Regions from separate parts of the Sphaerotilus microaerophilus genome, predicted to be linked through region 1. Evidence: predicted binding sites of a transcription regulator. Region 1 holds the regulator's gene; the other holds the start of a gene.

Region 1 (15,650 bases):
GCGCGATGGCCAGACCGTGGTGCTGCACCCCAGGGAGCTGGTGATCGCACTGGGCGTGTCGGGCTATGCCAACGTGCCGAAGATCCCGGGTGCCGAGACCTTTGAGGGCGACCAGCACCACAGCAGCCGGCACCCCGGCCCCGAGGCCTGCCAGGGCAAGAAGGTGGTGGTGCTGGGCAGCAACAACTCGGCCCACGACATCTGCGCTGCGCTCTGGGAGAACGATGTCGACGTGACCATGGTGCAGCGCAGCTCCACCCACATCGCACCCAGCGCCGCGCTGATGGAGCTGGCGCTCGGCGGGCTGTACAGCGAGCAGGCGATGAAGAACGGCATCGACCACCACAAGGCCGACCTCATCTTCGCCAGCGTGCCGTACAAGATCATGCACACCTTCCACATCCCCGTGTACGAGGAGATGAAGCGGCGCGAGGCCGACCTCTACGGCCGGCTGGAGCAGGCCGGCTTCATGCTGGACTTCGGCGCCGACGGTTCGGGCCTGTTCATGAAGTACCTGCGCCGCGGCTCGGGCTACTACATCGACGTGGGCGCTTCCGAGCTGGTGGCCAACGGCAGCATCAAGCTCAAGAGCCGCGTCAACATCGAGCGCATCAACCCGAAGAGCGTGACGCTGACCGACGGCAGCGAGCTGCCCTGCGACGTGCTGGTCTTTGCCACCGGCTTCGGCTCGATGAACCAGTGGCTGGACGACCTGATCTCGCCCGAGGTGGCCGACCGCATCGGCAAGGTCTGGGGCCTGGGCAGTGACACCCCCAAGGACCCGGGCCCCTGGGAAGGCGAGCTGCGCAACATGTGGAAGCCCACCCAGGTGCCGCACCTGTGGATCCACGGCGGCAACCTGCACCAGAGCCGGCATTACTCGCAGTTCCTGTCGCTGCAGCTGAAGGCGCGGCTGGCGGGCATCCCGACGCCGGTCTACGGCCAGGCCGAGGTGCACCACCTCCGGTGAGCGGCGCGGGCGGCGCGAGGCCCGAGGCCCGCATGCCCGGCAGGGCACGACGGGCGCAGGCTGCCCGGCCGCCCACCCCAGATCGCGCTGCAGGAGCCCGCCACGGAGCAGGCCGAGCGCCTGCTTCTTGTTGAACCCTTCTCATTCAAGTTGCCAGACGGCTTGCCGAAAACCTGTCCACCCCCCGATTGAGGGGTGTCAATTGCCTGCGACAGAGCCTCCGCAATCCGTGATGAACCCCTCCCATCGGCGGTCACAGCCCCCGGCCCCGGCCGGTCTGCCGCCCCGTGCCCTGGTCCGGGAGCACACCGAGGAGGCCGCAGGCACGCTGGTGGGCGAGCTCCACGGCCTGGCCGCCCGGTTTGATGCCGCCGGCTTCGGTGACGGTGCCGGGACGCGGGGCCGCACCCTGGCGCTGCTGGCCGAGTGCAAGCAGCAGCTCAAGCCGGTGCTCGGCCACATGCGCGAGCTCTGGCAGGGCTCGGAGGTGCTGATCGCCCACGGCCAGGCCATCCGCGGCTCGATCGAGAACCTGGTGGTGGGGCTGCAGTTCCAGGACCGGGTCAGCCAGATCGTTGGCGTCATCGAGCAGGGCATGGGTCGGCTGCTCGGCTCGGTCGAGTCGGGCCAGGCGCTGCCGCCACCGCCGCAGTGGCTGGCGCGGCTGCAGCAGGGCTACACGATGCGCGACCAGCGCGAACAGCATCGCGGCGGCCCCGGCCAGCCCCCTCAGACCGGGGCGGCGTCCGCTGCCCGGGCCGTGTTCTTCTGAACGGTTCATGCCATGAACACAACCATCCTCGTCGTCGACGATTCCAGTTCCCTGCAGGCGCTGGTGAAGATGTCGCTCAACCGTGCCGGCTTCGATCTGCTGGAGGCGCCCGATGGCCGCCAGGCCCTGTCGGAGCTGGATCAGGCCGCCAAGGTGCACCTGGTGGTCAGCGACGTGAACATGCCCACGATGGACGGGATCACCTGCCTGCAGGAGGTGAAGCAGCACCCGCGCCACCGCTTCACGCCCGTGGTCATGCTGACCACCGAGGACTCCGGCAGCCGCATGGCCCAGGCCAGGTCTGCTGGTGCCAAGGCCTGGCTGACCAAGCCCTTCAACCCGCCGATGCTGCTGGATGCGGCGCCGCGGGTGTGGCCGAACTGAGGGCACGCGCATGACGGACGAACACGTGCTTGGGGCAGATTTGACGATCTACAGCGTGGCGCAATGGGCTGAACGCTGCCGGTTGTGGGTGAGGGACTCGGACGGTGCCACGGGCGACCTGCCGCTGCAGGTGCAGGCCGACCAGGTTGAAGAGGTGGACGGCGCCGGCGTGCAGCTGCTGCTGGCGCTGTCTCGCAGCCTGGAGCAACGGGGGCGTCGCCTGGCGCTCCTGCGGCCCTCGCCCGTGCTGCTGAAGGCGCTGCAGCGGCTGGGCGCTGGCGACCTCGCCACGCAGCAGGTCGCACGGGAGGTGGGGGCATGAACATGGACACGTCCGACGACGACCTCGTCGCTGAGCTGCTGCCGGCCTTCATCGAGGAGGCCAACGAGCAGGTGGCCGCCTTCGAGCAGCTGCTGCTGGAGCTGGAGGACCTGCCGCACGACCACGACCGGCTGGATGCACTGTTTCGCTGCGCCCACACCGTCAAGGGGTCGGCTGGCCTGTTCGGCCTGCATCGGGTGGTGGAGTTCACCCACCATGTGGAGACGCTGCTCGACCAGGTGCGTGACGGACTGCTGCAGCTCACGCCAGCCCTGAGTACCCTGTTGCTGCAGAGCAATGACACCATCCGTGAGCTGGTGGCCACCGCCCAGCTGCCCGACGACGAGGCCAGCCAGAACGTCCGCCAAGCCCTGGTGCAGCGCCTGCAGGAGGCCGCCGGGCACCGCGTGGGGGGGGCCGCGCAGGCTTGCCAACCCCCCGGCCCCGCCGCGGCCGTGCTGCCGCCCGGCCACCGGCGCTGGCGGCTGTCGGCACGCTTTGGCACGGAGGTATTCCGCAACGGCATGGACCCGCTCGCCATCCTGCACTACCTGGCCGATCTCGGCCGCCTGGAGCCGGTGGCCTGCGATCGGGCACGGATCCCGGAGCTGGAGGCGATGGATCCGGAGAGCTGCCACCTCTGGCTGCAGTGCGAGCTGGAAGGGGCGGTCGAGCGCAGCCAGATCGAGCACGCCTTCGAGTTCGTGCGGGACGACTGCGAGCTGGAAATCGAAGACCTGACGGCGGAACTCGATGAGCACCCCGCGGACAGTGCGCACGAGCGGCTCCAGGCCGCGGTGGCCGAATTGCGCCAGCTGGCGGCGCCCGCGGCAGCGGCATCTTCCACAACCGCAGCAACCGCAGCCGCGTCGCCGCGGCCGCGTGAGGGCGCTGGCCCCGGTGGCGGCGAAGAAGGCGGTTTCATCCGTGTGCATGCCCACCGCCTCGACGACGTGATCAACCTGCTCGGCGAGCTCGTGATCGCTGGCGCCGGCGCCTCCCAGCTGGCGCGCCAGACGCGCCAGCGCGGCCTGATCGAGGCCAACCAGCGCATCTCCCGCCTGATCGAAGGCATCCGCAACAGCACGCTGAAGCTGCGCATGGTGCCCATCGGCGACACCTTCGCGCGCTTTCGCCGCGTGGTGCGCGACACCGCGGCCGAGCTGGGCAAGGACGTGGCGCTGGAGATCGTCGGCGCGGACACCGAGCTGGACAAGGCGGTGGTCGAGCGCATCGCCGATCCGCTCATGCACCTGGTGCGCAACGCCCTGGATCATGGCCTGGAGAAACCCGACGACCGGCTGGCCGCCGGCAAGCCGGCGCAGGGCCGGCTGACGCTGTCGGCCTGCCACGAGAGCGGCAGCGTGCTGATCCGCATCATCGACGACGGCCGCGGCATCCAGCGCGACAAGGTGCTGCAGCGCGCCTGGCAGCGCGGCCTGGTGCCGCAGGGGGTGCAGCCGCCGGAGGAGGACGTGCTGCGGCTGATCTTCGAGCCGGGCTTCTCCACCGCCGAGCAGGTCACCAACCTCAGCGGCCGCGGCGTGGGCATGGACGTGGTGCGCAGCAACATCGAGGCGCTGCGCGGCTCCATCCACATCACCAGCGAACCCGGCCAGGGCAGCTGCATGGAGATCCGCCTGCCGCTGACGCTGGCGATCATCGATGGCTTCCTGGTGGGGGTGGGCTCTTCGCGCTTCATCTTCCCGCTGGAGTCGGTGGTCGAAGTGATCTCCAGCCGCCCGGACGCGATGGCGGTGGACGCCCACGGCCGTGGCTGCGTCGACCTGCGCGGCCGCCTGCTGCCGGTGGTTGACCTGCGGCGGCTCTACGAGCTGGAGCCGGACGCGGTCGAGCGCCACAGCATCGTCGTGGTGCGCAGCGGCACCCGCCAGCTTGGCGTGCTGGTCGACAACCTGCTCGGCCAGCACCAGACCGTCATCAAGCCGCTCGGGCGGCTGCTGCGCAGCCTGCGCGGCATTGCCGGCTCGTCGATCCTCGGCTCCGGCGAGGTGGCACTGATCGTCGATGCCGATGCCCTCGGCCAGATCGCCGCTTCTGCCACCCGCGGCCCGGCCACGCGTGTGGTGGCCGATCCGGCCACGATGCCGCCGCCCGGCCGCCCGGAAAGCGGACCCCCGTCCAGAACCCCCAGCCCCACCGGCAACCCCGCCCCCTCCCACAACGCCCCCACCGCCCAAGGACACGCCCAATGAATCACCCCGCACCCGGAGTGCTAGCCCGTTTGCTGGCCGGCAGCGAGATCGAACGCTACCGCCTGGAAGCCGAACGAACGGAACAGGCACGAGGCGCCGCCGAGGCTGCCCGCCGCGCTGCGGAGGACTCTCTGCGGTCCGAGGCCGCTGCGCGCGAGGCGGCCGACGCGGCCCGGGCGCAGGCCGAGTCGAGCCTGGCTGCGGTGCAGGCGCACCTGGCCCAGGTCGAAAGCGAGCTGAAGGTCCGCACGCAGGTCATGAACCTGACGAGCATCGTCTCGGAGTCGGACAAGAAGGGCGACATCCTCAACGTGAACGAGAAGTTCATCGAGGTGTCGAAGTACTCGCGTGACGAGCTGATCGGCCATCCGCACAGCACGACCCGGCATCCGGACATGCCGAAGGAGACCTTCAAGAAGCTGTGGCAGACCATCGGCCGTGGCGAGCTCTTCCGCGGGGTGATCAAGAACCGCGCCAAGGACGGCTCGCCGTACTATGTCGATGCCGTGATCGCCCCGATCCTGGGCGACAACGGCAAGCCGATCCGCTACCTCGGCGTGCGCTACGACATTACCGAGGCGGAGGTCGAGCGTCAGAACGCCCGGGGCATCCTGGCGGCCATCAATGCGTCGAGCGCCTACCTGGAGATGGACGTGAGCGGACACGTCCTGACTGCCAACGACATCCTGCTGGACCTGCTGGGCTACCGGGCCGATGAGGTGGTGGGCCGCAACCACAAGGTCCTGCTGGATGGGGTGGACGCGGTGGGTGCCGCCTATGAGCGGCATTGGGCCGAGCTGAAGGCGGGCAAGCCCCAGAAGGACGTCTACCGCCGCATGACCAAGTCCGGGCAGGAGGTGTGGATCCAGGCGATCTACGCCCCGGTTTCGGACGAGATGGGGCGCGTCGTGAAGATCGTGATGATCGGCTCGGACGTGACGGCGTCCCGGCAGCAGGCGGCCGATTTCAGCGGCCAGCTGGCGGCCATCGGCAAGTCGCAGGCGGTGATCGAGTTCGATCTGGACGGCAAGGTGCTGAACGCCAACGACAATTTCCTGAACACCTTGGGCTACTCGCTGCAGGAGATCCGTGGCCAGCACCATGGCCAGTTCGTCGACCCGGTGGAGCGCGGCAGCGCGGCCTACCGGCAGTTCTGGGAGCGGCTCGGCCGCGGCGAGTATGACGCCGGGCGCTACCGCCGCATCGGCAAGGGCGGCAAGGAGGTCTGGATCCAGGCCTCCTACAACCCCATCCTGGACATCAGCGGCAAGCCCTTCAAGGTGGTGAAGTACGCCACCGACATCACCGAGCAGGTGCGCGCGGCCGACATGCTGGCGCTCACGGTGGAGCAGGCCCAGGCGGTGGCTGCCGCAGCCAAGGACGGTGACCTGGAGCAGCGCATCCCGCTCGACGGCAAGACCGGCGCGCCCAAGGTGCTGTGCGAGGGCATCAACTCGCTGCTGGAGACCACCAGCGAGATCTTCGGTGACGTTGGCCGCGTGCTCAGCGCGCTGTCCAACGGGGACCTGACGAAGCGCATCGAGCGCGACTGCGCGGGGGTGTTCCAGCGGGTGAAGGACGATGCCAACGCCACCGGTGCCAAGCTGGCCGAGGTGATCGATGAGGTGCGCAGCGCCGGCGAGGCACTCAACAGCGCGGCCAACCAGGTCAACGCCACCGCGCAGGCCCTGTCGCAGGCCGCCACCGAGCAGGCCAGTTCGGTGGAGGAGACCACCGCGTCGATCGAGCAGATGTCCGCCTCGATCTCGCAGAACAGCGACAGCGCCAAGATGACCGACGGCATGGCCACCAAGGCCAACCAGGAGGCTGCCGATGGCGGGGTGGCGGTGACGCAGACGGTGGCGGCGATGAAGCAGATCGCCTCCAAGATCAGCATCGTGGACGACATCGCCTACCAGACCAACCTGCTGGCGCTGAACGCGGCGATCGAGGCCGCCCGTGCCGGTGAGCATGGCCGCGGCTTCGCGGTGGTGGCCGACGAGGTGCGCAAGCTGGCCGAGCGCAGCCAGGAGGCCGCCAAGGAAATCGGTGACCTGGCCACCACCAGCGTGTCCACCGCGGAGCGCGCCGGGCGGCTGCTCGACGAGATCGTGCCGTCGATCAAGAAGACCTCCGAGCTGGTGCAGGAGATCGCCGCGGCCTCCGAGGAGCAGAGCCAGGCGGTCGGCCAGATCGGCGGGGCGATGGGGCAGCTCAGCACGGCGACGCAGCAGAACGCCTCCGCGTCGGAGGAACTGGCGGCCACCGCCGAGGAGCTCACCGGCCAGGCCGAGCAGCTGCAGCGCTCGATCGCGTTCTTCACGCAGGGCGAAGGGGAGGGTGGCGGTGCACGCTCGGGGGCCTTCGGCCAGGAGGGCTTCATGGAGCGCCGTGCGCCCCACTCGCCAATGCGTAAGCCCGGCCGGCCGGCCATGGGCTCCATGGCCTCTGCACCGTCGCTGTCACCGAAGATCGCGGTCAATGGCGGCCGCGGCAACTTCCGCCCGTACTGACGGAGGCGTCCCATGAGCAACCAGACCCTGAGCACCGTGCACGGCCGGGCCGCGGGCGCACCCCCGGTATCGGCCACCGAGCGGCCGCTGCAGTACCTGACGTTCTGGCTCGGCAGCGAGGTGTTCGGCATGGACATCCGCACCGTGCGGGAGATCATCCAGGCGGGGCCGATGACCGCGCTGCCGCTGATGCCGCAGTTCGTGCGCGGGGTGATCAACCTGCGTGGCTCGGTGGTGCCGGTGGTGGACCTGAACGCCCGCTTCGGCCGGCCGGCCTCGACGCTCGGCAAGAAGAGCTGCGTGGTGGTGTTCGACACGCTGCGCCAGGGTGAGCGTGTGGAGCTGGGCCTGCTGGTGGACGCGGTCAGCGAGGTGATCAAGATCGCGCCGGCCGACATCGAGGCGCCGCCGGACTTCGGCAGCGTGCTGCGGCGCGACTTCATCCAGGGCATCGGCAAGGTGGGGCAGCGCTTCGTGGTGCTGCTGGAACCCGACCGGGCGCTGGATGTGCGCGAGATGGCGCAGCTGTGCGAGCAGGCCCAGGAACGCGCGCTGGCATGAGCGAGGCCTCGCCGTGCTGAGCGATCACACCTTCCGGGACATCGCCGGGCTGATGCACGCGACCATCGGCCTGAACCTGCCGCCGACCAAGAAGGCGCTGGTGGCCTCGCGGCTGGCGCCGCGCATCCACCGCCTCGGGCTGGGGGGCTATGACGACTACCTGGCGCTGATCAACGAGGAGCGCGGCGATGGCGAGCTGCAGGTGGCGATCGACCTCCTGACCACCAATGAGACCTACTTTTTCCGCGAGCCGAAGCACTTCGAGATCCTGAAGGAACAGCTGGGGTCGGCGCGGCGGCGTCCCGGGGCGGCGCCGGTGGAGGTCTGGAGTGCGGCCGCCTCTTGCGGCGATGAGGCCTACAGCATCGCGATGGTGCTGGCCGACCTGCAGGCGCAGGAGCGGCTGGCCGCCGGCTGGTCGGTGCTGGGGACCGACATCAGCGACCGGGTGCTGCGCGCCGCGCAGGCCGCGATCTACCCGGCCGAGCGGCTGCGCCATGTGCCGCAGCCGCTGCTGCGGCGTCACTGCCTGCGCGGCGAGGGGGACAGCGAGGGGCTGGTGCAGGTGCGCCCGGAGCTGCGCGAGCGGGTGCGCTTCGGCCAGCTCAACCTCTGCGAGGAGATCGAGCCGCTCGGGCCCTTCGACGCGATCTTCCTGCGCAACGTGCTGATCTACTTCGACGCCCGCACCCGCCGCGAGGTGATCGCTCGGGTGCTGGACCGGCTGCGGCCCGGCGGTCTGTTCTTCATCGGCATGGCCGAGGGCAGGGCGGACCTCGGTGCCCAGGTGGACGTGCTGGGCCCGGGCGCATTCCGAAAGCGGCCGGGTTGATTCACTGATCGGGCCCGGGCACAGGCACCGCGCCGGTGCTGTGCCGCCCGGGGCTTCGCTCAGCTCACATCTGGTCGATCATGACCTGCCCGAACCCGGAGCAGGACACCTGCGTGGCGCCCTCCATCAGGCGGGCGAAGTCGTAGGTCACCTTCTTGCTTTCGACGGCGGCCTCCATCGCGCGGATGATCAGGTCGGCCGCCTCGGTCCAGCCCATGTGGCGCAGCATCATCTCGGCCGACAGGATCTCGGAGCCGGGGTTGACGTAGTTCTTGCCAGCGTAGCGCGGCGCGGTGCCGTGGGTGGCCTCGAAGCAGGCCACCGAGTCGGACAGGTTCGCCCCCGGCGCAATGCCGATGCCGCCGACCTGGGCGGCCACCGCGTCGGAGATGTAGTCGCCGTTGAGGTTCAGCGTCGCGATGACCGAGTATTCGGCCGGGCGCATCAGCACCTGCTGCAGGAAGGCGTCGGTGATCGAGTCCTTGATGACGATCTCGCGCCCGGTCTTCGGGTTGATGACCCGGCACCACGGGCCGCCGTCGATCGGCTCAGCCGCGAATTCGCGCTGCGCCAGCGCGTAGGCCCAGTCACGGAAGCCACCCTCGGTGAACTTCATGATGTTGCCCTTGTGGACGATGGTCACGCTGGGCCGGTCGTTGTCGATGGCGTACTGGATGGCCTTGCGCATCAGGCGCTCGGTGCCTTCGCGCGACACTGGCTTGACGCCCAGCGCCGAGGTTTCCGGGAAGCGGATCTTGCGGATGCCCATCTCCTCGGTCAGGAAGCGGATCACCTTCTGGACCTGCTCGCCGCCGGCCTCCCACTCGATGCCGGCGTAGATGTCTTCCGAGTTCTCGCGGAAGACGACCATGTCGGTCTTCTCCGGCTCCTTCAGTGGCGAGGGCACGCCCTTGAAGTAGCGCACCGGGCGCAGGCAGACGTAGAGGTCGAGCTCCTGGCGCAGGGCCACGTTCAGCGAGCGGATGCCGCCGCCCACCGGCGTGGTCAGCGGGCCCTTGATGGAGACGACGTACTCGCGGATCGCCTGCACGGTCTCGTCAGGCAGCCAGACGTCCGGCCCGTACACGCGGGTGGCCTTCTCGCCGGCGTAGATCTCCATCCAGCGGATCTGGCGCTCGCCGCCGTAGGTCTTGGCCACCGCGGCGTCGACCACCTTGATCATCACCGGGGTGATGTCCACGCCGGTGCCGTCTCCTTCGATGAAGGGGATGATGGGGTGGTTCGGCACGTTGAGCGAGCCATCCGCGTTGACGGTGATCTTCTGGCCGTCCGCGGGCACCTGGATGTGTTGATACATGGGCCGGGTCCTGGGTACTTGATCTTGGGTTCTGTGGAGCGGGATCGCTCGGGCGAGCGCCAAAGATTCTAGGGGAGGGGTCAGGCACACCACGCGGCGATCGGCTCGATCACCGCGTGCGCCAGTCCCCAGCCGGCAAAGCCGCTGATCATCGCGCCGGCGAGTCGCACGGCCAGGCGGTTGCCCTGCGCGTCGGTGGCGTGCCGGCGCAGGGCGGCGGGCAGCCAGCGCAGCCAGATCGCCGGGCCGAGCAGCAGGCCCAGCGTGCTCGTGGCACCGAAGGCCAGCATCACCAGTGCGCCGTCGAGCGGCCCGGAGGCCACCGCGGCCACCAGCAGCGCGGCATGCAGCAGGCCGCAGGGCAGCACGGGCCAGAGCAGGCCGATCGCCGTGGCCTTCAGCTCGCCGGGCAGGTGCACCTTGCGGGGCAGGTCGCTGTCCTGCGGCCGCCGCCCGCGCCCGACCTGCTCGGCCCAGGCCTCGATGCTCGGCGGCAGGCGACCGCGCAGCATCAACCACAGCCCCAGCAGCAGCAGGAAGGCCTGCAGGCCGACCCAGACGGGGCGCAGCCAACCGGTGCCCTCCGACAGCGTCTGCAGCCCGGTCACCACCGTGGCAGCGAGCATCCCGGCCACCATGTAGGCGACCAGCCGGCCGACCAGCAGCCCCGCCACGGCGCGCGATGGCCTGGCGGGGTGGCACAGCCGGGCGGCAGCGGCACAGCCGGCGCCGCACATGCCGGCACAGTGCGGCACCCCGGCCACCCCCATCAGGGCGGCCGTGACCACCAGGGCAGCACTCATCGGGTCAACTCAGATCACGCGGGAGAAGCGCTCGCGGGCGCGGTCCACGCGCACGTACTTGTCGAACACCATCGCGATGTAGCGCACGAAGTACCAGCCCAGCGAGGTCAGCTCGAAGCCGTCCTGGTCGAGCTTCAGCAGGCCGGCGTCGGCGTGCTCCTGCAGCGACTCGATCTCGGCGGCGAAGTAGCTGCGCACGTCGATCAGGTGCGCCAGCGCCACCGACTCGTAGCTCAGGCGGCCGTGGCACATGATGGACATGATCACCGCGCGGCGCACCAGGTCATCGCGGCTGAGCGCGAGGCCGCGCACCACCGGCAGGCCGCCACGGCGCAGCGCGTCGTAGTAGTCGTCCAGGGTCTTGGCGTTCTGGCTGTAGGTCGGGCCGACCCGGCTGATCGCCGACACGCCCAGCGCCACCAGATCGCAGTCCGGCTGCGTGCTGTAGCCCTGGAAGTTGCGGTGCAGGCGGCCCTGGCGCTTGGCCTGCGCGAGCGGATCCTCCGGCAGTGCGAAGTGGTCCATCCCGATGTACTGGTAGCCGTGGGCGATGAAGCCGGCGATGGCCTGCGACAGCATGCCGATGCGGTCGCCGCCGGTGGGCAGGATCTCGATCGGGATGCGCCGCTGCGGCTTGAAGCGTGCTGGCAGGTGGGCGTAGCCGTACAAGGCGATGCGGTCCGGGCGCAGCCGAGCCACTTCGCTCACCGTGCGCTGGAAGCTCTCGGGGGTCTGTTTTGGCAGGCCGTAGATGAGGTCGACGTTGATCGAGTCGAAGCCCAGTGAGCGTGCCGAGGCCATCAGCGCATGCACCTGCTCGGCCGGCTGGATGCGGTGCACGGCCTTCTGAACGTCAGCATCGAAGTCCTGTACGCCGAAGGACAACCGGTTGAACCCCAGTTCGGCGAGGTGGGCCAGCCGGTCGTGCGTGACGGTGCGCGGGTCGATCTCGATCGAGTACTCGCCCTTGGGCAGCAACTGCACCCGGCTGCGCAGGGTGGCCATCAGGCCGGAGAGCTCCGCGTCGCTGAGGAAGGTCGGCGTGCCGCCGCCGAAGTGCAATTGCGACACCGGCTGCTCGCGGCCGATCACGTTGGTGACCAGATCAAGCTCGTGCGTCAGCGCCGCCAGGTAGGCCTCGGCGCGGCCGTGGTCACGGGTGACGATCTTGTTGCAGGCGCAGTAGTAGCAGACCGACTCGCAAAAGGGGATGTGGAGGTAGAGCGACAGCGGGCCGCCCGCGCCAGCCACGCCGCCGGTGGCGCGCTGCGTCAGCGCCTGCACGTACTGGTCGGGCCCGAAGGCCTCGACGAAGCGGTCCGCCGTGGGGTAGGAGGTGTAGCGCGGCCCGGGCACGTCCATGCGGCGCAGCAGGTCTTCGCTGAGTACGGGCATGCCCTCTTGGCGTGAGAGCGCACTCTGGCCCTCCACCATATCAACCGTGGTCATTTCTTCCATTCGTGCACTGTGCCCCGATGGCTGGCGTCCATATTGACATAACTCAATCTACCATCGTGCCGACGGGTCGGGGTAGACCCCGATTTGATCTGTCTCGGTCCCGCCTCGCGGGGTCCGCTGCGTGCGTTACGCACGAGCCTCGGTGCGATAATCTCTGACATGACGCAAGAAACCGCACCGCCGTCACGGCTCGAAGCCCTGAAGGTTGCCTGTTCCGCCTGCAACCTCCGCGAACTGTGTCTGCCTGTGGGGCTGACAGACGACGAGATGTTGTCGCTCGATGACATGGTCAGCACGCGGCGCAGCGTGAAGCGGGGCGAAAGTATCTTCCATGCCGGCGACCCCTTTGCCGCGCTCTATGCGGTGCGCACCGGCTTCTTCAAGACCGTGGTGTCGGCCTCCGACGGCCGCGAGCAGGTCACTGGCTTCCAGATGGCGGGTGAGTTGATCGGCCTGGATGGCATCAGCACCGACCGGCATTCCTGTGACGCCGTGGCGCTGGAGGACTCGCAGGTCTGCATGATCCCCTACGGCCAGCTGGAGTCGCTCTCGCGCGAGTTCACGCTGCTGCAGCACCAGTTCCACAAGATCATGAGCCGCGAGATCGTGCGCGACCACGGCGTGATGCTGCTGCTGGGCAGCATGCGCGCGGAGGAGCGCCTGGCGGCCTTCCTGCTGAACCTGACGCAGCGCCTGCAGGCGCGCGGCTTCTCCGCCTCGGCGCTGGTGCTGCGCATGACCCGCGAGGAGATCGGCAGCTACCTCGGCCTGAAGCTGGAGACGGTCAGCCGAACCTTCTCGAAATTCCAGGAGGAAGGCATCCTGGAGGTGAAGCAGCGCGACATCCGCATCATCGAGCAGTCTGCGCTGCAGCGCGTGGTGAACGGCACCAGCGCTTGAGTTGACCCACCCCCGCAGCGGCTCACGCCGCTCCCCCTCAAGGGGGCGCAACCACCGGACCGGCGGAACCGGATCCGCGGTCGCTGCTTGCAAAAGAAAAGACGGGTGTTGACCGAGCGGGTGGGTTACTCCGCCCGGTAGCCGAGTGAGGCGGAGATCTGCCGGGCGGTTTCGCGCAGGCGGTCCATCCAGCCTTCTTCGAGGCGATCCGCGGGAGCGGAGATGGACAGGCCGGCGATGAGGCGCGACTGGTCGTCGTAGATGGCGGCGGCCATGCAGCGCACGCCGAGTTCCAATTCCTCGTTGTCGCGTGCGATGTCGGTCTGGCGCACCCGGGCCAGTTCGCGATCCAGCAAGGCCGGGTCGGTGATGCTGTTGCGGGTGTGCCCGGCCAGGCCGGTGCGGGTGGCGTAGGCGCGCACGCGCTGCGGGTCGTCGTGCGCCAGGAAGAGCTTGCCCACCGACGTCAGGTGCAGTGGTGCGCGGCCACCCACGGCGCGCACGACCTGCATGCCTGAGCGCTCGGAGTAGGTGCGCTCGATGTAGACGATCTCGTCGCCCTGCCGTACCGACAGGTTCACCGGCTGGTGGGTGAGCTTGTGCAGCTCGCGCATCGGCCCGAGCGCGGCGTCACGCACATCCAGCCGCGCCTTCACCAGGTTGCCCAGCTCCAGCAGGCGCATGCCCAGCCGGTAGCTGCCCGCCTCGGGGCGATCCACGAAGCGGCCCACCGCCAAGTCATTCAGGATCCGGTGCGCAGTCGAGGGGTGCAGGCCGGTATGCTCGCTGATCTGCTTCAGGGACACCGGGTCCTGGTGTGCCGCCAGCACATCCAGCAGGGTGAACATGCGCTCCAGGACCTGGATGGTCGGGGTGCTGCCTTCCTTTTTCGTCATGTCGGGGATGTTGAGTCGATGATGGATTTTCGCATGGCGAAAAGAAGATGGTCGAGCTGGCTGTGTGGATATCTGTGCCGGCCGGTGGGGCGGGTGGCTCTGGCGGCTCTGGCTGCGCTGGCGAGTGGGCTGCTGCCGGCCTGGCAGGCCGCTCATGCGGGCGAGGCCACCGAGCCGCCCGCCACGGAGCGGGCACCTGCGGCCTCCGCTGCAGCGGCCTCGGCAGCACCCCTGGTGTTGCGGTGGACGAGGGTGCCCCGGGCGATCGGGCGCATCACCTCGAAGACCTTGGGCGTGGTGATCAACCAGGACGATCCGTATTCGGTCGAGGTGGGTGAGCGCTACGTCCAGCGGCGCCAGATCCCGCCCGGGCATGTGCTGCGCGTGAAGCTGCCGCGCCAGGCGAGCCTGTCTGCAGGGGATGGCGCGCAGTTGCGCGCGGCCATCGAGGCGCACTTCGGCGACGACGTCCAGGGCCTGGCGCTGGTGTGGGCGCAGCCCTACGCGGTGGAGTGCCAGTCCATCACCGCCGCGGTGTCGCTGGGGTTGGAGCCCGGGCTGTGCTCGAACACCTGTGCCAAGGCCACGGGATCGCGCTACTTCAACTCACCCAGCGGTGCGCCCTGGCGGGACCTGGGCCTGCGTCCGTCGATGTTGCTGGCCGCCGGCAGCGTGGACGCGGCCCACGCGCTGATCGAGCGTGGCATGGCGGCCGACGGCAGCCTAGGCCTGCGCGGCTCGCCGCCTGTGCATGCGTATTACATGGTCACGCGCGACGCGGCGCGCAGCGTCCGGCTGCCCCAGTACCCGCCGCCAAGCCTGCTGCGCGGTGTCGCAGTGGCCACCCATGTACAGCAAGGGGACCTGCCGGCGGGCGAGGACCGCCTGTTGCTGGTGCAGACCGGCCTGCCCACGCTCGCGGGCCTGGATCGCCTGAACTGGGCGCCGGGCGCCATGGCCGACCACCTGACCTCCTTTGGTGGGCAACTGGGCGGAGGCAGCGGCCAGACCAGCGCGCTGGCCTGGATCGATGCAGGCGCCACCGCCAGCTATGGCAGCGTCAGCGAGCCCTGCAACCACACGCAGAAGTTTCCCCACCCCCAGCTCGCGCTGCTGCACTACCTGCAGGGCAGCACGGTGCTGGAGGCCTACTGGAAGAGCGTGAAGTGGCCGCAGCAGGGGGTCTTCATCGGCGAGCCGCTGGCCGCCCCGTTTGCCCAGCGCTGAGGCTCCTTGGCGGGATTTCCGCCGCCGAGGCTGGCGCTGCTGCGGGTTTCTCCCAGGTCGCCTTTGCGGCGCGCCAAAGACCGGTGACAGGCCTGTGAAAGCCTGGCAATGCTAAATTCATGGTCTTGATTCTGTAGGTCCTTCCCGTCCCCTTCTCTGGCAACAGTCAAGCCGGGTCGCAATCCGCTAGCCGGTCCAGCCGTGTCGCGGAAGGTTGTTCAACCCATCGGAGTCCTGGATACCGGGACGCAAGGTGAGCGAAAGATGATGCAGCAACACAGGTCGAACTCGCACCTCTTCGGCGGCAATGCGCCTTATGTCGAAGAGATGTACGAGGCGTACCTCGACAACCCGGGCTCCGTGCCCGACAACTGGCGCGACTACTTCGATGCGCTGCAGAACGTTCCCGCCGTCGATGGGAGCGATTCCCGCGACGTCGCGCACGCGCCGGTCATCGAGTCCTTTGCGCAGCGTGCCA
Region 2 (4,945 bases), 2.9 Mb from region 1:
CTTCGGGTTGGTCACCACCATGTCGGCCGGCAGGCGGTGCGCGAAGGTGCCGACCTCGCGCGCGGTGCCGCAGGCGCTGGGCTGGCCGGTGAGCGAGAAGGGGCTGTTGCCAGGCTCGGAGATCTTGCCCACCAGCAGGTGGACGTTGTAGATCATGTTGTTCACCCAGGTGCCCCGGGTGTGCTGGTTGAAGCCCATGGTCCAGTAGGACGTCACCTTGGTCTTCGGGTCGGCGTAGGCCTTGGCCAGCGCTTCCAGCTTGTCCTTGGGCACGCCGGAGATCTCGTGCGCCTTGTCCAGGGTGTACTCGGAGACGAAGGCGGCGAAGTCGTCGAAGCTGATCGGCGTGTGCTTGTTCGGGTCGCCCTTGGGCTTGCCGTCCGCACCCATGTAGCCGTTGTTGCCGGCAGCCACTTCCAGCGGGTGATTGGGGCGCAGGCCGTAACCGATGTCGGTGACGCCCTTGAAGAAGCCGACGTTCTTCTTCACGAAGGCCTCGTTGACCGCCTTGTTCTGGATGATGTAGTTGCAGATGTAATTGAGGATCGCCAGGTCGCTCTGCGGCTTGAAGATCAACTCGTTGTCGGCCAGCTCGCAGCTGCGGTGCGTGAAGGTGGACAGCACGTGCAGCTTGACGTGCTTGGCGCTCAGGCGCCGGTTGGTGATGCGCGACCAGAGGATCGGGTGCATCTCGGCCATGTTCGAGCCCCAGAGCACGAAGGCGTCGGCGTGCTCGGCGTCGTCATAGCAGCCCATCGGCTCGTCGATGCCGAAGGTGCGCATGAAGCCGGCCACGGCGCTGGCCATGCAGTGGCGCGCATTCGGGTCCAGGCTGTTGGTGCGCAGGCCGGCCTTCCAGAGCTTGGCGGCGGCATAGCCCTCGAACACGGTCCACTGGCCGGAGCCGAACATCGCCACGCCGCGCGCGCCCTGGTTGGGGTCCTTCAGCGTGGTCTTGACCTTCTCGGCCATGATGTCGAAGGCCTGGTCCCAGCTGATCGGCTGGAACTCGCCGGCCTTGTCGAACTTGCCGTCCTTCATGCGCAGAAGCGGCTTGGTCAGGCGGTCCTGGCCGTACTGGATCTTGGCCAGGAAGTAGCCCTTGATGCAGTTCAGGCCCTTGTTGACCGGCGCGTCCGGGTCGCCCTGGGTGGCGACGATGCGCCCGTCCTTGACGCCCACCAGCACGCCGCAGCCGGTGCCGCAGTAGCGGCAGGCGCCCTTGTCCCAGCGGATGCCGTCGGAGGCCGCGGCCGTTTGCGCGTAGGCCTCGGGCAAGGCCACGCCCGCGGCGGTGGCGGCAGCGGCGGCCGCCTTGTGCTTGACGAAATCGCGGCGCGTGAAGGTGACGGGGAATTCCATCTCAGTGCTCCTGGCTCAGGTCCTGGTCGGGTTCGAACTGGTGATAGACCATGGCCACCGACATCACGCCTTCGACCGCGCCGATGCGCGAGAAGGTGTCGGTGGTGGCGTCGTTGGTATCGGCTTCGAGCGTGACGATCAGCTTGCCCTCGGGCGTGGCGGCGTGCACGTCCACACCGGGGATCGCACCCAGCTGGTGGCGCACCTGCGCGAGGAAGTCGGGTCGGGCGTCGACCACGAGGCTGGAAATGTTCATCGCTGGCACCTGATCGGGTTGCGTCCGCCCGCAGCGGGGCAAACACGAAGAATTGGTGGAGCCTAGGTGGGGGAAACCCCGAAATCCTTGAACCGGTTCAGTTTTTTGACCGGATGTCGAGTGGGTGCAATGGGGTTGCGCTTGATCAAGCAGGGGCGCTTGCCGCGTCGGACGGCGTCGGGCGCGCATGCCGCGCGACAGGCGCGGTACGCGCGCACGTCCTTTATTGAGGGGGCGGTAGCCTGCACTTTCTTGAACCAGTTCAACGCAAAGTCCGGCGCCGCAGCCAATCATGGCCACAGCGCGATGTACCGCGGCGGGGACGGCCCGATGGGGCGGCCCGTGACAGGGCGGTCACCCGGCCAGCCGGGGGCGCCGACTGGGCATGACGGAGTAGGCAGCACATGGATGCAAGGTGGAGGATCCGACCCGCAGGGGCCGGGCCGATTCGGATGGCAGGCGTGGCCCTGGCTCTGCTGATGGGGGCGGGCGCCGGTGCGGGCGAGGCTGCCGTACCGGTCGCTCAGGTCGCTCAGGAAGCACCGGCCGCGGAGCCGGCTGCGCCGCGCCGGCAGGCGCTGGTGCGCATGGTCCGCCAGGACTGCGGCTCCTGCCACGGCATGCAGCTCACCGGCGGCCTGGGCCCGGCGCTGACGCGCGAGGCGCTGGCCGACAAGTCGACCGAAGGCCTGGCGATCACGATCTACCAGGGCCGCCTGGGCACGCCGATGCCGGGCTGGCGCACGATGCTCAGCGAGCCGGAGGCCCAATGGATTGCCGAGCGGCTGGTGGCGGGATTCCCGCAGGAGGGTGCGCGATGAGCGCGACGAACACGATGAACCGGCGCGCCTGCCTGCTGGGTGGCCTGGCGCTGCCGCTGGCCTGGAGCGGCTGTGCCGCGGTGGCGCCGAGCGGGGCCGCACCGTCGGCGGCTCCGGCCCTGATGGGCAGTGGCGACCTGGGCGTGGTGATCGAGCGCGCCACCGGCACGCTCGCCATCGTCAACACCAGCTCGCGCAGCCTGCTCGGCAAGGTCACCGGGCTGGGCGACCTCTCGCACGCCTCGGTGGTGTTCTCGCGCGACCAGCGCTTTGCCTACGTGTTCGGCCGCGACGGCGGTCTGACGAAGGTGGATGTGCTGGAGCGCCGCATCGTCCACCGTGTGATGCAGGCCGGCAACTCGATCGGCGGCGCCATCTCGGCCGACGGCACGCTGGTGGCGGCGCAGAACTACACGCCCGGCGGCGTGAAGGTGTTCGATGCCCGCACGCTGGCGCTGGTGGCCGACCTCCCGGCGGTCATCGACCCGGTGAAGCAGTCCGGCAAGCCCACTGGTCAGTTGTCCCGCGTGGTTGGCCTGGTCGACCTGCCGGGGCGGCGTTTCGCCTACAGCCTGTTCGACGCCGACGCGATCTGGATCGCCGACCTGAGCGATGTCGCCCAGCCGAAGGTCACCAAGCTGGAGGGCATCGGCCGCCAGCCCTACGACGCGCTGGTCACGCCCGATGGGCGCCACTACATCGCCGGCCTGTTCGGCGAGGACGGCCTGGCGATGGTCGACCTGTGGGCCGCCGAGCCCCGGGTGCGGCGCATCCTGGGCGGCTACGGCCGCGGCCAGCAGCCGCTGCCGGTGTTCAAGATGCCGCACCTGCGCGGCTGGGCCGTGGCCGGGCGGCATGCCTACCTGCCCGCCATCGGCCGCCACGAGGTGCTGGTGGTGGACACCGAGAGCTGGCAGGAGGTGGGCCGCATCCCGGTGGCCGGCCAGCCCGTGTTTGTGATCGCGCGGCCGGACGGCCGCCAGGTCTGGGTCAACTTCGCGGTGCCCGACTACCACCGCGTGCAGGTCATCGACACGACCAGCCGCAGCGTGGTCCGGACCATCGAGCCGGGCAAGGCCGTGCTGCACATGGAGTTCACGCCGCGCGGCGAGGCGGTGTGGATCAGCGCGCGCGATGCGAACCGGGTGACGGTCTACGACACCCAGCGCATCGAGCCGGTCGGCGAGCTGGCGCTGGACGCGCCCAGCGGCATCTTTTTCACCGCCCGCGCCGCGCGCGTGGGCTTCTGAGGCGGGGCCGTGATGATGCACGATGGCTTCCGGCTGGCGCTGCTCAACCCCTGGCAGCACGACTTCCCGCTGCTGCGCGACCCCTTCGACGTGATCGCCCGCTCGCTCGCGGTGGAGCCCGACGTGGTGCTGGCGGGCTACCGCCGCCTGCTGGCCGATGGCAGCCTGAGCCGCATCGGCGCGGTCTTTGCCGCCGGTGCCGGCGGTGCCGGGCTGCTGGCCGCGATGGCGGTACCGCTGGAGCGGCTGGAGGCGGTGGCGGCGATCGTCTCCGCGCACCCGGGCGTGAACCACAACTACGAGCGCGAGGGGCTGCACAACCTCTGGTTCGTGATGACCGGCGCCGACCGCGCGGCCGTCGACGCGGCGATGGACCACCTGGAGCAGGCCACCGGCCTGGCCGCGCTACGCCTGCGCATGCTGCGACCCTACCGCATCGACCTGGGCTTCGACCTGAATGGCACGGCCCGTGCCCGCCCGCCGCGCCGCGCCGAGGTGCCCCGCGTGGCCGAGGCCGACTGGCCGCTGGCCGCCCTGGCCGAGGCCGGCCTGCCGCTGGAACGCGATCCCTTCGACCGCTGGGCCGCGCAGCTCGGCCGCCACCCGGAGGATCTGATCGCCACGCTGGCCGACTGGGTGCAGGCCGGCACGCTCAGCCGCTTCGGCACCGTGGTGCGCCACCACGAGCTGGGCTGGAGCGCCAATGCGATGACGGTGTTCGACGTGCCCGACGACCGCGTCGATGCCTGTGGCGCCGCGCTGGCGCGCGTGCCGGGCGTGACGCTGGCCTACCGGCGCGAGCGCGCCAGCGGCTGGCCGTACAACCTCTACTGCATGGTGCACGGGCGTGACCGCGAGGCGGTGGCGCGGCTGCTGGCCGAGGCGATCGGCCCCTGCGGGCTGGCGGACTGCCCGCGCTCGGTGCTGTTCTCACGCAGGCGTTTCAAGCAAACGGGGGCCCGGCGTTTCCGCGACCGGGTGACCCTGCCAACACGGGGGGAGTCACATGCACATGGCTGAAGTCTCACAGGTCCGGACCACCGCGCACCTGGCCGACATGGATCTGCGCCTGCTGGAGCGCCTGCACGGCGAGCTGCCGTTGTCCGACCGGCCGTTCGCCGAGGTGGCCGTCGAACTGGGCCTGCGCGAGGATGCGCTGATCGACCGCCTGCGCCAGCTGCTCTCCAGCGGCGTGCTGACGCGCTTCGGGCCGCTGTTCCAGATCGAGCGGGCGGGCGGGCGCTTCGTGCTGGCCG

The links. Region 1 encodes FNR, which switches genes on or off when oxygen is low (the NO sensors DNR and NnrR bind a similar motif). Its sites were predicted from a motif close to TTGATNNNNATCAA; they were not measured.
Region 2: a site for FNR is predicted at 1,871-1,884, ahead of NGK70_RS23335 (chaperone NapD). Genes of this name have one in related genera too.

The regions. Positions count from the first base shown of each region.
Region 1 is NZ_AP025730.1:2,463,559-2,479,208, forward strand. Features, by position in the region: gene NGK70_RS10675 (flavin-containing monooxygenase) at 1-970, shown strand, start outside; gene NGK70_RS10680 (hypothetical protein) at 1,203-1,742, shown strand; gene NGK70_RS10685 (response regulator) at 1,755-2,126, shown strand; gene NGK70_RS10690 (STAS domain-containing protein) at 2,137-2,448, shown strand; gene NGK70_RS10695 (chemotaxis protein CheA) at 2,445-4,664, shown strand; partial or broken gene NGK70_RS26625 (PAS domain-containing protein) at 4,661-5,980, shown strand; gene NGK70_RS26630 (methyl-accepting chemotaxis protein) at 5,993-7,177, shown strand; gene NGK70_RS10705 (chemotaxis protein CheW) at 7,190-7,738, shown strand; gene NGK70_RS10710 (CheR family methyltransferase) at 7,752-8,570, shown strand; gene icd (NADP-dependent isocitrate dehydrogenase) at 8,635-9,888, opposite strand; gene NGK70_RS10720 (urease accessory protein UreH domain-containing protein) at 9,969-10,691, opposite strand; gene hemN (oxygen-independent coproporphyrinogen III oxidase) at 10,701-12,086, opposite strand; gene fnr (fumarate/nitrate reduction transcriptional regulator Fnr) at 12,309-13,049, shown strand; gene NGK70_RS10735 (IclR family transcriptional regulator) at 13,175-13,945, opposite strand; gene NGK70_RS10740 (TIGR03790 family protein) at 13,979-15,172, shown strand; gene NGK70_RS10745 (2-oxoglutarate dehydrogenase E1 component) at 15,437-15,650, shown strand, end outside.
Region 2 is NZ_AP025730.1:5,414,811-5,419,755, reverse strand. Features, by position in the region: gene napA (nitrate reductase catalytic subunit NapA) at 1-1,362, opposite strand, end outside; gene NGK70_RS23335 (chaperone NapD) at 1,364-1,618, opposite strand; gene NGK70_RS23330 (c-type cytochrome) at 2,071-2,439, shown strand; gene NGK70_RS23325 (cytochrome D1 domain-containing protein) at 2,454-3,689, shown strand; gene ahbB (siroheme decarboxylase subunit beta) at 3,702-4,709, shown strand; partial or broken gene NGK70_RS23315 (Lrp/AsnC family transcriptional regulator) at 4,696-4,945, shown strand, end outside.